Regions from separate parts of the Pseudomonas onubensis genome, predicted to be linked through region 3. Evidence: predicted binding sites of a transcription regulator. Region 3 holds the regulator's gene; each other region holds the start of a gene.
The links. Region 3 encodes FliA, which starts transcription of late flagellar genes. Its sites were predicted from a motif close to CTAAAGTTTNNNNNNNNNNNGCCGNTAA; they were not measured.
Positions count from the first base shown of each region.

Region 1: the regulator FliA is predicted to act here: its motif matches at 2,151-2,178, upstream of ACTD9P_RS22035 (flagellar protein MotY).
Region 2: the regulator FliA is predicted to act here: its motif matches at 2,535-2,562, upstream of flgM (flagellar biosynthesis anti-sigma factor FlgM).

Region 1 covers NZ_CBFHAZ010000081.1:7,425-11,635, reverse strand. The annotation lists gene ACTD9P_RS22050 (peroxiredoxin) at 1-104, shown strand, start outside; gene rnt (ribonuclease T) at 371-1,042, opposite strand; gene pyrC (dihydroorotase) at 1,039-2,085, opposite strand; gene ACTD9P_RS22035 (flagellar protein MotY) at 2,242-3,150, shown strand; gene ACTD9P_RS22030 (argininosuccinate synthase) at 3,280-4,211, shown strand, end outside.
Region 2 covers NZ_CBFHAZ010000013.1:31,772-35,982, reverse strand. The annotation lists gene cheR (protein-glutamate O-methyltransferase CheR) at 1-627, opposite strand, end outside; gene ACTD9P_RS07125 (chemotaxis protein CheV) at 671-1,603, opposite strand; gene flgA (flagellar basal body P-ring formation chaperone FlgA) at 1,699-2,457, shown strand; gene flgM (flagellar biosynthesis anti-sigma factor FlgM) at 2,600-2,926, shown strand; gene ACTD9P_RS07110 (flagellar protein FlgN) at 2,975-3,445, shown strand; gene ACTD9P_RS07105 (flagellar brake protein) at 3,541-4,211, shown strand, end outside.
Region 3 covers NZ_CBFHAZ010000130.1:2,721-6,931, reverse strand. The annotation lists gene ACTD9P_RS26835 (chemotaxis protein CheA) at 1-230, opposite strand, end outside; gene ACTD9P_RS26830 (protein phosphatase CheZ) at 242-1,030, opposite strand; gene ACTD9P_RS26825 (chemotaxis response regulator CheY) at 1,049-1,423, opposite strand; gene fliA (RNA polymerase sigma factor FliA) at 1,592-2,332, opposite strand; gene fleN (flagellar synthesis regulator FleN) at 2,329-3,162, opposite strand; gene flhF (flagellar biosynthesis GTPase FlhF) at 3,268-4,211, opposite strand, start outside.

The sequences.
Region 1 (4,211 bases), on a different contig from region 3:
ACGGCGAAGTCTGCCCTGCCAACTGGAAAAAAGGCGACAAAGGCATGAACGCTTCGCCAGAAGGCGTTGCGGCTTACCTGACCGAGAACGCCGGCAAGCTGTAAGCCTCGTTTCAGGTACAAAAAAACCGGCCTGTGAGGGCCGGTTTTTTTATGCACCGCATTTTTGACTCTGTGGCGAGCAAGCCTGTTGTGGCGAGCAAGCTTCTGTGGCGAGGGAGCTTGCTCCCGCTGGGCTGCGAAGCAGCCCCAAATCCTGACACCGCGGTCTAACAGGTCAACCGGGGCGGTTTTATTGGGGGCCGCTGCGCAACCCAGCGGGAGCAAGCTCCCTCGCCACAACAAGCTTCCTTACCACAAAGGCGTCCGCGTCAGTCGCCGAAGTCTTCCCAGCCGCCCATCTGTTTCCAGCGATTGACGATGCCGCAGAACAGATCGGCAGTCTTCTCGGTGTCGTAGCGAGCCGAGTGGGCCTCACGTCCGTCAAAGTCGATACCGGCTGCCTGGCAGGCTTTCGCCAGTACCGTCTGGCCATAGGCCAAACCGGCGAGGGTGGCGGTGTCGAAGCTGGAGAACGGGTGAAACGGGTTGCGCTTCATGTCCAGCCGCGCCACGGCAGCATTCAGGAAGCCCAGGTCGAAACTGCTGTTGTGGCCAACCAGAATCGCGCGTTTGCAGCCATTGGCCTTCAATGCTTTGCGCACACCACGGAAGATATCGGTCAGCGCCGCTTCTTCACTCACGGCCATGCGCAGTGGGTGATCGAGCTTGATCCCGGTGAACTCCAGGGCGGCAGCTTCGATATTTGCGCCTTCAAACGGCTCCACACGGAAGAAGTGGGTGTGTTCCGGGAACACAAAGCCCTGCTCATCCATGCCGATGGTGGTCGCGGCGATTTCCAGCAACGCGTCGGTGGCGCAGTTGAAACCACCGGTTTCTACGTCGATGACAACCGGCAGATAGCCGCGAAACCGCTCGGCCATCGGGTGGCGGGAGCCGCCACCACTGTGCTCGTGTTCGTCGTCGTAATGGTCTTCACTCACTTGCTTTCCTCCAGCAGGCGCCAGCGCAGTGTTTCACCGGCGCGCAGCGGGATAACAGTCAGCTCGCCAAACGGCAGGCTGGCAGGGGCGGTCCAGTCTTCACGAACCAGGGTAATGCGGTCGGTGTTCGCCGGCAGGCCGTAGAAACGCGGGCCGTTGAGGCTGGCGAAGGCTTCAAGCTTGTCCAGGGCGTTGCGCGTCTCGAATGCTTCGGCATACAGCTCGATGGCGGCATACGCGGTGTAGCAACCGGCACAGCCGCATGCCGCTTCTTTGGCGTGCTGGGCGTGGGGCGCCGAGTCGGTACCGAGGAAGAACTTCGGGCTGCCGCTGGTGGCGGCGTCCAGCAAGGCCACTTGGTGAGTGTTGCGCTTGAGGATCGGCAGGCAATAGAAGTGCGGACGAATCCCGCCCACCAGCATGTGGTTGCGGTTGTAGAGCAGGTGATGCGCGGTGATGGTTGCGCCGACGTTGGCTGAAGCCTCGTTGACGAACTGCACGGCGTCGGCGGTGGTGATGTGTTCGAACACGACCTTGAGGGTCGGGAACAGCTCGACCACGCGGCGCATATGCTCGTCGATGAAGATCTTTTCACGATCAAACACATCCACGTCGCCACGGGTGACTTCACCGTGGATCAGCAGCGGCATGCCGACTTCAGCCATGGCTTCGATCGCCGGCAGGATCTTGTCGATACTGGTCACGCCGGAGTCGGAGTTGGTGGTCGCGCCCGCCGGGTACAGCTTGGCGGCGTATACGAAACCGCTGGCCTTGGCTTCGCGAATCTCGGCAGGCTCGGTACGGTCAGTGAGGTAGAGCACCATCAACGGTTCGAAGCGGCTGCCGGCCGGTCGTGCAGCGAGGATACGCTGGCGATAGGCATCGGCTTGCTCGGCATTACGCACCGGAGGTACCAGGTTAGGCATGATAATCGCGCGGCCAAACGTGCGCGCTACATCGGCCACGGTTTGGGGTAACGCAGCACCATCGCGAAGATGAATATGCCAGTCGTCGGGACGCAGCAGGGTCAGGCGGTCGGACATTGGGGATTCCAGGCGGGTCAATCTGGTGGGAATGCTACCGGAAAAGACTCTTGCAGGCACTCGCTATCAAGTTTTGCCGCACGTGTCCGATATCCCTGAGTATGCCTTAACGACGTATGACGCTTTGAAGTGTTGTAGAAACCAGTGGAGCCTCCCGTGCGCCAGCATTATCTAGCCCTGCTCAGTGTGTTCGCCAGCCTGCCTGCGATGGCACTTACATTCCAGACACGTCTGGAAAATATTGAGTGGAAGGTGGAAGGCGACCAGTTCGAGTGCCGCCTGACCCAGCCGATTACCGATTTCGGCTCGGGTGAGTTCGTGCGCCGGGCCGGCGAGCAGGCCACATTTCGCCTCAAAGCCTACAGCGGCGCGCTCGGTGCAGGCTCGGCGACCTTGTTGGCGGCGGCTGCACCCTGGCAGCCGGGCCGTGGTGATATCAACCTGGGCGCCGTGCGTGTGGGCAGTGGCGATGTGCTGTTCAACAGCTCCCAGGCCCAGGCCGGGCGTTTGTTCACCGGCTTGCTCGAAGGGCGCAGCCCCACCGTGCGGCATTACGGGCGTGAGGGCGGCTACTCGGAAATCCGCCTGTTGCCAGTGAAATTCAACAAGGCCTTCAACGACTATCAACTGTGTACCACCAAGCTGTTGCCGATGAATTACGATCAGGTCAAACAGACTGAAGTCGGCTTCCCCGGTGGCGGTATCGAGTTGGACGCCGCCGCCAAGAAGAGGCTGGACGTGATTCTCGCGTTCATGAAAGCCGACCCGACGGTTAACCACGTCGAACTGAATGGCCACTCAGACAACAGCGGTAACCGCCTGACCAACCGTGACGTTTCGCGTCGTCGTGCCCTGGCAGTGATGGACTACTTCAAGGCCAATGGCATCCAGGAATCGCAGATCACCCTGCGTTTTCACGGTGAAAGTTACCCACTGGCGCCCAATACCAATGCCGCCAACCGCGCCCGCAACCGTCGCGTGAATATTCAGCTCGAACGCGTGGCGGCCCCAGAGAAACCGGCGCCCCAGGCCACTGGCCCGAGCAGCGCGGCACACACGTCATAAGGTGCGACCATCGGTCGCCCGCTCGACATAATCTGTCGCTTTATCTTCATTTGCTGTCGCGCCTCTGTAAATTCACGGTTTTGGTCGGTAGAATCGACGGCTTTCCGTACAACCCCGTGGAGTGATGGCATGGCCGACGTAAACAAGGTCGTTCTCGCGTATTCCGGCGGCCTGGACACTTCGGTGATCCTCAAGTGGCTGCAGGATACTTATAACTGTGAAGTGGTGACCTTCACCGCTGACCTGGGTCAGGGCGAAGAGGTCGAACCTGCACGTGCCAAGGCGCAAGCCATGGGCGTGAAAGAGATCTACATTGACGACCTGCGCGAAGAATTCGTCCGCGATTTCGTCTTCCCGATGTTTCGCGCCAACACCGTCTACGAAGGCGAGTACCTGCTGGGTACTTCCATCGCACGTCCGCTGATCGCCAAACGCCTGATCGAAATCGCCAACGAAACCGGCGCCGACGCCATTTCCCATGGCGCTACCGGCAAGGGCAACGACCAGGTGCGTTTCGAACTGGGTGCCTACGCCCTCAAGCCAGGCGTGAAAGTGATTGCTCCTTGGCGTGAATGGGACCTGCTGTCCCGTGAAAAGCTGATGGATTACGCTGAAAAGCACGCGATCCCGATCGAGCGTCACGGCAAGAAGAAGTCCCCGTACTCGATGGACGCCAACTTGCTGCACATCTCCTATGAAGGCGGCGTGCTGGAAGACACCTGGACCGAGCACGAAGAAGATATGTGGAAATGGACCGTCTCCCCGGAGAACGCTCCAGACAAGGCCCAGTACCTGGAACTGACCTACCGTAACGGCGACATCGTTGCACTGGACGGCGTCGAAATGACCCCGGCCACTGTGCTGGCGACCCTGAACCGTATCGGTGGCGAACACGGTATCGGCCGTCTCGATATCGTCGAGAACCGCTACGTGGGCATGAAGTCCCGTGGCTGCTACGAAACCCCGGGTGGCACCATCATGCTGCGCGCCCACCGCGCCATTGAGTCGATCACCCTGGATCGCGAAGTGGCTCACCTCAAAGACGAGCTGATGCCCAAGTA
Region 2 (4,211 bases), on a different contig from region 3:
AAGGCTGGCATAGCTGTCGAGCAGGTTGAACGAGCGAAATTCCACCCGGCTCTTGATCGGCGCCTTGACTGCCCAGCGCCCTGCCCCTTTGGGGTCGAAAAAACGTTGCAGGCGTTCCTGGGACAAACCACGGCCCAGGGCCAGGCTGTCGTACTCGCCGGTCTTGCAGTTGGTGAGCATGGTGCCGGACAAGTCGGTGGCGACAATTTGTGCGCCGGCCTTCAATTGGCCCATGTTCGTGCGCTCGAACTCATCGATGGACATCGAGATCGAGTACGGTTCCTGCCCCGACGAACAGGCGGCCGACCAGATGCGCAAACGCTGACCGGGGCTGGCCTTGATGGCCTCCGGCAGCACCTTGTTCTTGAGCACCTCAAACGGGTAGGTATCACGAAACCACAGGGTTTCGTTGGTGGTCATGGCATCCACCACCATTTCCTTGAGCCCGCTGCGTGGCTGGCCCTGGATGCGCTGGACCAACTCACCCAGGGACTTGATGCCCTGTTGTTCCATCAGTTTGTTGAGACGGCTGGATACCAGGTACTGCTTGTTTTCACCGAGCAATATGCCACAGGCTTTTTCCAGGAAGACCCGGAACTGTTCGAAATCCAAATTACCCGTAGACAATGATACCGCCTCTTAAATCGTGTGACCGCCAGGGGAATGCCCCCTAGCCGTGATCTGCTGCCTTGATCCGGTCAACTACCCGGGATGCCAGGTCATCAGGGCGGAATTTGGCCAGGAAGTCATCGGCACCGACTTTCTTGACCATCGCCTGATTGAAAACACCCGACAATGAAGTATGCAGGATGATATGCAATTTTTGCATGCGTGGGTCGTTACGTATCTCGGCCGTGAGGGTGTAGCCATCCATTTCCGGCATTTCAATGTCGGAGATCATCATCAGGAACTCTTCTTCCGGCTTCTTGCCTTCGTCCACCAGCTTGCGCAGGTAATCCAAAGCCTGGCGACCATCGTTCAGGGCCACCACTTCCACGCCGACCGTTTGCAGGCAGCGGCTGACTTGCTTGCGCGCCACCGAAGAGTCGTCCACCGTCAGCACGCGCAGCGACACCGCTTTGTGCGCGGTTTCGGCGTCTACCACGCCAACCGAGATGGTTTCCGAGGTGGGTGCAACTTCGGCTAGGATTTTCTCCACGTCGATGATTTCGACCAGCTGGTTATCCACCCGCGTCACCGCCGTGAGGTAATGATCGCGTCCGGTGCCCTTGGGCGGTGGATGGATCTCTTCCCAGTTCATATTGACGATGCGCTCCACCGAGCGCACCAGGAAACCCTGGGTCTTGGTGTTGTATTCGGTGATGATCACAAAAGGGTTTTCGCGGTCCTGCAAACCTGCTGAACCGGTGGCCATGGCCAGGTCAAGAATCGGGATGGTCGCGCCTCGGATATTCGCCACGCCGCAGACCACCGGGCTGGATTTGGGCAATATGGTCAGCTTGGGACACTGCAGCACTTCCCGCACTTTAAACACATTGATGCCGTACAGCTGCTTGCCGTCCAGGCGAAAAAGCAACAGTTCCAGGCGATTCTGCCCGACCAGCTGTGTGCGCTGGTTTACTGAGTCCATTACTCCTGCCATGCCTTGACTCCTACGCTAAAACCTTTGGCTATACCTACAAGGGCAACGACGCTCACCCAACGCTAAACGGCACGAGCTTTGCTATTTATTGGTTTATGAACCTTAAAACGACAGTTTCCCGACGCATCCCACGCTACCGCAGATTGCTCTGCGTCACGATGGCGCTGCTTGCCTTGGGCTCAGGCACCACGGCTCGCGCCGATAATGTCACCTTGCCTGATCTCCTTATCGGCGTCACTCAAGGCTTTCTTGAGTTCACTGTAGAAGATTATCTGGCGACCACTCAGACGCCGGGGCGTTATGAAATCCAGGTCAACCAGTTAGACCCGCGCCTGCGCATGCCCATGTGCGACAAGGAATTGACGGCCAGCTTGGAAAGCCCGGCCCAACCGATTGGCCGCGTGACGGTCAAAGTGCGCTGCGAGGGCGCTTCACCCTGGACCGTGTTCGTGCCGGCGCAGGTCAAACTGTTCCGCGACGTCGTGGTGGTCACGCGCCCGCTCAAGCGCACCGGCATCATCGGCTTTGAAGACGTGGCCCTGCGGGAACGCGACATCAGCCTGATCAACCAGGGCTATCTCACCTCTGTAGATCAAGCCATCGGGCAGAAACTCACCCGACCAATGGTCACCGACCAAGTCATTACACTGGTGCATCTGGAACAGGCAGAAGTGATTCGCAAGGGCGATCAGGTGGTGATTTCCGCCAGCAGCGGCGGGCTTACGGTAAAAATGCCGGGGGAGGCGCTGTCCAACGGCGGGATGAGCGAGCAGATTCGGGTCAAGAACCTCAATTCCAACCGCGTGATCAAGGCGCAGGTGACCGCGCCGGGCCAGGTTGAAGTGGCGTTATAGATCACTGGTGTGAAACGCCAGCTTTTCCTACACTGTGCGTGGGATGTCGACCTGTACAGGTTTATTGTCAATCGAGCCTAAAGTTTGTCCGGGTATGGCCGAAAACATGGCAAGCGTCCAAATACCCAGAGGTTTTTTTAACATGGTCATTGATTTCAGTCGTTTAAATAACACCCAGGCTTTGCCGGGCAATACGCGCACCAGCGGGGCCAAGGACAGCGTAGAAGCCAAGTCCCAGCCAGCACCTGCGGCCAAGCCAGAACAGGCTGGCGCCAGCCAGAGCGGGGAATCGGTACACCTGAGCAATGAGGCTCAACAGTTGCAGAAGGTCACTGACTCGCTGAGCGATCAACCCGTTGTCAATAAAGCCCGCGTGGCCGAGTTGAAACAGGCAATCGCTGATGGCAGCTATAAAGTCGACAGCAACCGTGTCGCCAGCAAGCTGCTCAACTTCGAAGCCGAGCGCTAGGCAAAGGCCTGCGCAGGGCTTTTGGACGCTTAAAACCCAAGGCCAGCCATGCACCACGACGAACATTTGCTTGAACTGATCATTGATGATCTGGCGCCGACGCAACATTTGCTCGAGCTGCTAAAAGAAGAATCCCTGGCCCTCTACGGCCGGGATATGCGCTTGCTGGAAGAAATCCTGGCGCGCAAACAGTCGCTGATCGTGCTGCTGGAGCAGCATGGCAAGAAACGCAGCGAAATTCTCATCAGCCTGGGCCTGCCGGCTGATCATGACGGCCTGGCACAACTGGCCAGCCACTCCTCGGTAGGCGATCAGTTGCTGGCGCAGAGCACCGCACTCAATCAATTGCTTGCCCAGTGCCAGGAAACCAACCTGCTCAACGGGCAGTTGATCCAGCTGCAGCAGGCTACGACCGCCAACCAGTTGCGTATACTCCACGGCGGAGAGCCTCCGGCCCTTTACAACGCCCAGGGTTCCACCTCGCGCCTGGTCAAGCCAAGCACCCGCAGCCAAGCCTGACACCGGTTTACTGCGCGCCCTATCAAGGCGCGTTACATGCTGGCAAAATGCCGGTTCTTGCGTGTAGTCGTATTTTGTCTGGAGATGGAAGAACCGTGTTCAACGCCCTTAATGCGGAAGATGCTCCGCAGCCACCCAAGGTGCTCACCACGCCTCTGGAGATCGCCAGCACGTTGCGGATGCTGCAAGAAAGCCATGACCCGCTGATCATCACTTTCCATGAACGCAGCCAGCGGTTTCAAAGCTATCTGGTGGATATTGACCGGGACAGCAAAACGCTGACCCTGGACGAAATGATCCCCCGCGACGGTGAACGCTACCTTGAGAATGGCGAACCGTTCCGCATCGAAGGCTTCCATGACGGCGTGCGTATCGCCTGGGAAAGCAACGGCACGCTGACCATCAGTGAAAAAGGCGGCCACCGCATCTACACCGGCAGCCTGCCCGACGAAGTGGTCTACCATCAGCGTCGCAATGCCTTTCGGGCCGCGTTGAAGCTGGCCCAACTGGTCAGCATCGAACTGGGTGGCGAAAAGCTCAAGGCACCGATCAGTGGCAAGCTGCTGGACATCTCCGCCACCGGCTGCAAGCTGCGCTTTGAAGGCGACATCTCCGATCGCCTGCAACTGGGCCAGGTCTATGACCGTTTTATCGCCGCCCTGCCCTTTGGCAGCATGACCACCTCGGTGGAGCTGCGTTACCTGCACGTCGAAGACAAGATCAACACCACCTTCGCCGGCGTGCGCTTCCACAACATGAGCGGCCT
Region 3 (4,211 bases):
AGGATGTCGAACACGTTCTCGGCGATGTGACAGCACTCCACCAGCTCATGGAGCTGGAGGAAGCCGGCGCCCCCTTTTACAGTGTGAAAACCGCGAAAAATTGCATTGAGCAGGTTCGCATCATCCGGTCGGCTTTCCAGCTCGACCAGTTGTTCGGACAGTTGCTCTAAAATTTCGCCGGCCTCTACAAGGAAATCCTGAAGGATTTCTTCATCGGCGCCGAAGCTCATGTGGGTGCTCCTTAGAAGCCTAAACTGGACAGCAAATCGTCTACGTCATCTTGACCGGATACGACGTCTTCACGTTTATCGGCATGAATCTGCGGACCTTCACCCTTGGCGAGATGTTTTTGTGGATCTTTTTCCGAGAGGATCGCTGCGCGGTCATGTTCGATGCCGGCAAAACGGTCGACCTGGCCGGCCATGAGCACCAATTTGAGCAAGTTGCTTTCCACTTCGGTGACCAGTTGGGTCACGCGCTTGATCACTTGACCGGTGAGGTCCTGGTAATCCTGGGCCAGCAGAATGTCATTGAGGTTGCTGGCCACCGTGCGGTTTTCCTGTTCGCTGCGCGACAGAAAAGCGTCGACCCGACGCGCCAATTCACGAAACTCCTCAGCCCCCACTTCGCGGCGCATGAAGCGGCCCCAGTCAACGCTGAGCGCCTGAGCTTCGGTGACCATGCCATTAACCAACGGCGTGGCGTTTTCCACCAGGTCCATGGTGCGGTTGGCCGCCGCCTCAGTCAGCCTGACCACATAGGACAGGCGTTCGGTGGCATCAGTGATCTGCGAAATTTCTTCGGCCTGGGGCATGTGCGGGTCAATCTGGAAATTGACGATTGCACTGTGCAGCTCGCGTGTGAGCTTGCCCACTTCCTGATACAGGCCGCGGTCACGGGTCTGGTTAAGCTCATGGATCAACTGCACCGCGTCGCCGAACTGGCCTTTTTCAAGGCTTTCGACCAACTGGTGAGCATGCTTTTTCAGGGTCGACTCAAAGTCTCCCTGTGACGTTTCGTTATGCTCCATAGCTCCCCCGTGGTGACATCAGCCGTGGATGCGTTCAAAGATCTTTTCGATCTTCTCTTTCAAGGCCAACGCCGTGAATGGCTTGACCACGTAACCGTTAACCCCGGCTTGGGCGGCTTCGATGATCTGTTCACGCTTGGCTTCGGCGGTCACCATCAACACAGGCAAGCTGCGCAGTTTTTCATCGGCGCGCACGTGACGCAGCAAGTCGATACCGGTCATGCCCGGCATGTTCCAGTCGGTTACCAGAAAGTCGATGCTCCCGCTGTTGAGGATCGGAATCGCCGTCAGGCCGTCATCCGCCTCGACCGTGTTGGTGAACCCAAGGTCACGCAACAGGTTTTTTATGATCCGCCGCATCGTTGAGAAGTCATCAACGATGAGGATTTTCATGTTCTTGTCCAATTCGACCTCCAAGCAGTCTTAAACGCGCCCAGCACCTGGACGCGCCATTTCAATCAACAGGCGTTACACAAAAAGGACTGCCCAGGGCACCACGGCACGAACCCGCAAAAGCATGCAGCCTTTGCGGTAGCGTCTGCAGTGTCCCCACACTGCCTGTCAGCGCGCGCGCCACTCTCCCAATCGCCCCCGCAAGCGGGCGGCGCACTGGCTATGCAGCTGGCTGACACGCGATTCGCTGACCCCCAGGACCTCACCGATTTCCTTGAGGTTCAGCTCTTCGTCGTAGTACAGCGCCAACACCAGTCGCTCACGCTCCGGCAAATTGGCAATCGCTTCCGCCAACGCGCCCTGGAAACGTTCGTCTTCCAGGTCGCGTGACGGTTCCAGATGTGCACTCGCGCCGTCCTCGTGCAGCCCTTCGTGTTCGCCGTCCTGCAAAAGGTCGTCGAAACTGAACAGGCGGCTGCCCAAGGTATCGTTCAAAATCCCGTAGTAATCGTCGAGACTCAATTGGAGTTCGGCCGCAACTTCGTGATCTTTAGCGTCACGACCGGTTTTTGCTTCAATTGCACGAATTGCGTCACTGACCATGCGCGTATTGCGGTGTACCGAACGCGGCGCCCAATCACCTTTACGCACTTCATCGAGCATCGCACCACGTATGCGAATACCCGCATACGTCTCGAAACTCGCGCCCTTGCTCGCGTCGTATTTGGTCGACACTTCGAGCAGGCCGATCATGCCGGCCTGGATCAAGTCCTCAACCTGCACACTGGCAGGCAGGCGTGCCAGCAAGTGATAGGCAATGCGCTTGACCAAGGGCGCATAGCGCTCGATCAGTTCGCCCTGGCTGTCACGTGCCGACTTTTTGTAAAGGTTGTAGCCGCTGGATGTCATAGCACAGGTCCCGCGCTCGTCTGATGCACCAATCGCTCGACGAAAAACTCCAGATGCCCCCGCGGGTTGGCAGGCAACGGCCAAGTATCGACCTTCTGGGCAATAGCCTTGAACGCCAATGCGCACTTCGAACGAGGGAACGCTTCGTAGACTGCACGCTGCTTTTGCACAGCCTTGCGCACACACTCGTCATAGGGAACTGCGCCCACGTATTGTAAGGCGACATCGAGGAAGCGATCCGTGACCTTGGTCAACTTGGCGAACAGATTCCGCCCTTCCTGCGGGCTTTGGGCCATGTTGGCCAGCACGCGGAAGCGGTTCATGCCGTAGTCACGGTTAAGCAGTTTGATCAGGGCGTAGGCGTCGGTGATCGAGGTGGGTTCGTCGCACACCACCAGCAGCACTTCCTGGGCGGCGCGCACGAAGCTGACCACCGACTCGCCGATCCCGGCGGCGGTGTCGATCACCAGCACGTCGAGGTTGTCGCCGATGTCGCTGAACGCCTGGATCAGGCCGGCATGCTGCGCCGGGCTCAGGTGCACCATGCTCTGGGTGCCCGAGGCGGCCGGCACGATGCGAATGCCACCGGGGCCTTGCAGCAGCACATCGCGCAGCTCACAACGGCCTTCGATCACATCGGCCAGGGTGTGTTTGGGTGTCAGCCCCAGCAGAACGTCCACGTTCGCCAGGCCCAGGTCAGCATCCAGCAGCATGACGCGACGGCCAAGCTCTGCCAGGGCCAGGGACAAATTCACTGACACGTTAGTTTTCCCGACGCCACCTTTGCCGCCGGTCACCGCGATCACCTGTACGGGATGCATGCTGCCCATTTTATTTCTTTACCTTGTCTTGCTTAGACGCAGGCTACATGGCTTGGCCGCGTGAATCGCTTGCAGACCATCGATGTAGATACATTTCACGGTGTTCATCCTGCCTCACCCCACCCGCTTAGCCGGGTTGTGGTAAAGGTCGGCGAACATATCGGCCATCGCTTCCTCGCTAGGCTCTTCTTGCATTTGCACGCTGACAGCACGGCTGACCAACTGATGACGGCGCGGCAGATGTAAATCATCCGGGATCCGCGGCCCGTCGGTCAGGTAGGCAACCGGTAACTCATGACTGATCGCCAGGCTCAACACCTCGCCCAGGCTCGCGGTTTCGTCGAGCTTGGTGAGGATGCAACCGGCCAGGCCGCAGCGCTTGTAGCTGTGGTAGGCAGCGGTAAGAACCTGTTTCTGGCTGGTGGTTGCAAGCACCAGGTAATTTTTTGACTTGATGCCACGCCCGGCCAGGCTTTCAAGCTGCATGCGCAGTGCCGGATCGCTGGCTTGCAGGCCGGCCGTGTCAATCAACACCACGCGCTTGCGCAGCAGTGGGTCGAGCGCATTGGCCAGGGACTGGCCCGGGTCGACGTGGGTCACGGTCACATTGAGGATGCGGCCCAGGGTCTTGAGCTGCTCCTGGGCGCCGATGCGATAGCTGTCCATGCTCACCAGCGCGATGTTCTGCGCGCCGTACTTGAGCACATAACGGGCGGCCAGCTTGGCCAGGGTGGTGGTCTTGCCCATGCCGGCGGGGCCGACCATGGCAATCACACCGCCCTCTTCCAGCGGTTCGATTTCCGGCGTGGCGATCATGCGCGCCAGGTGCGCCAGCAACATGCGCCAGGCCTGGCGTGGTTCTTCGACTTCGGCCGTCAGTGCAAGCAAATCGCGCGACAGCGGGCCGGACAGGCCGATGCGTTGCAGGCGACGCCACAGGTTGGCCTGCTGCGGCTTGCTGCCTTGCAGCTGCGTCCACGCCAACGAGCCCAGCTGCACTTCGAGCAGCTCACGCAGGCCATTGAGTTCAAAACGCATCGAGTCGAGCGCGCGCTGGT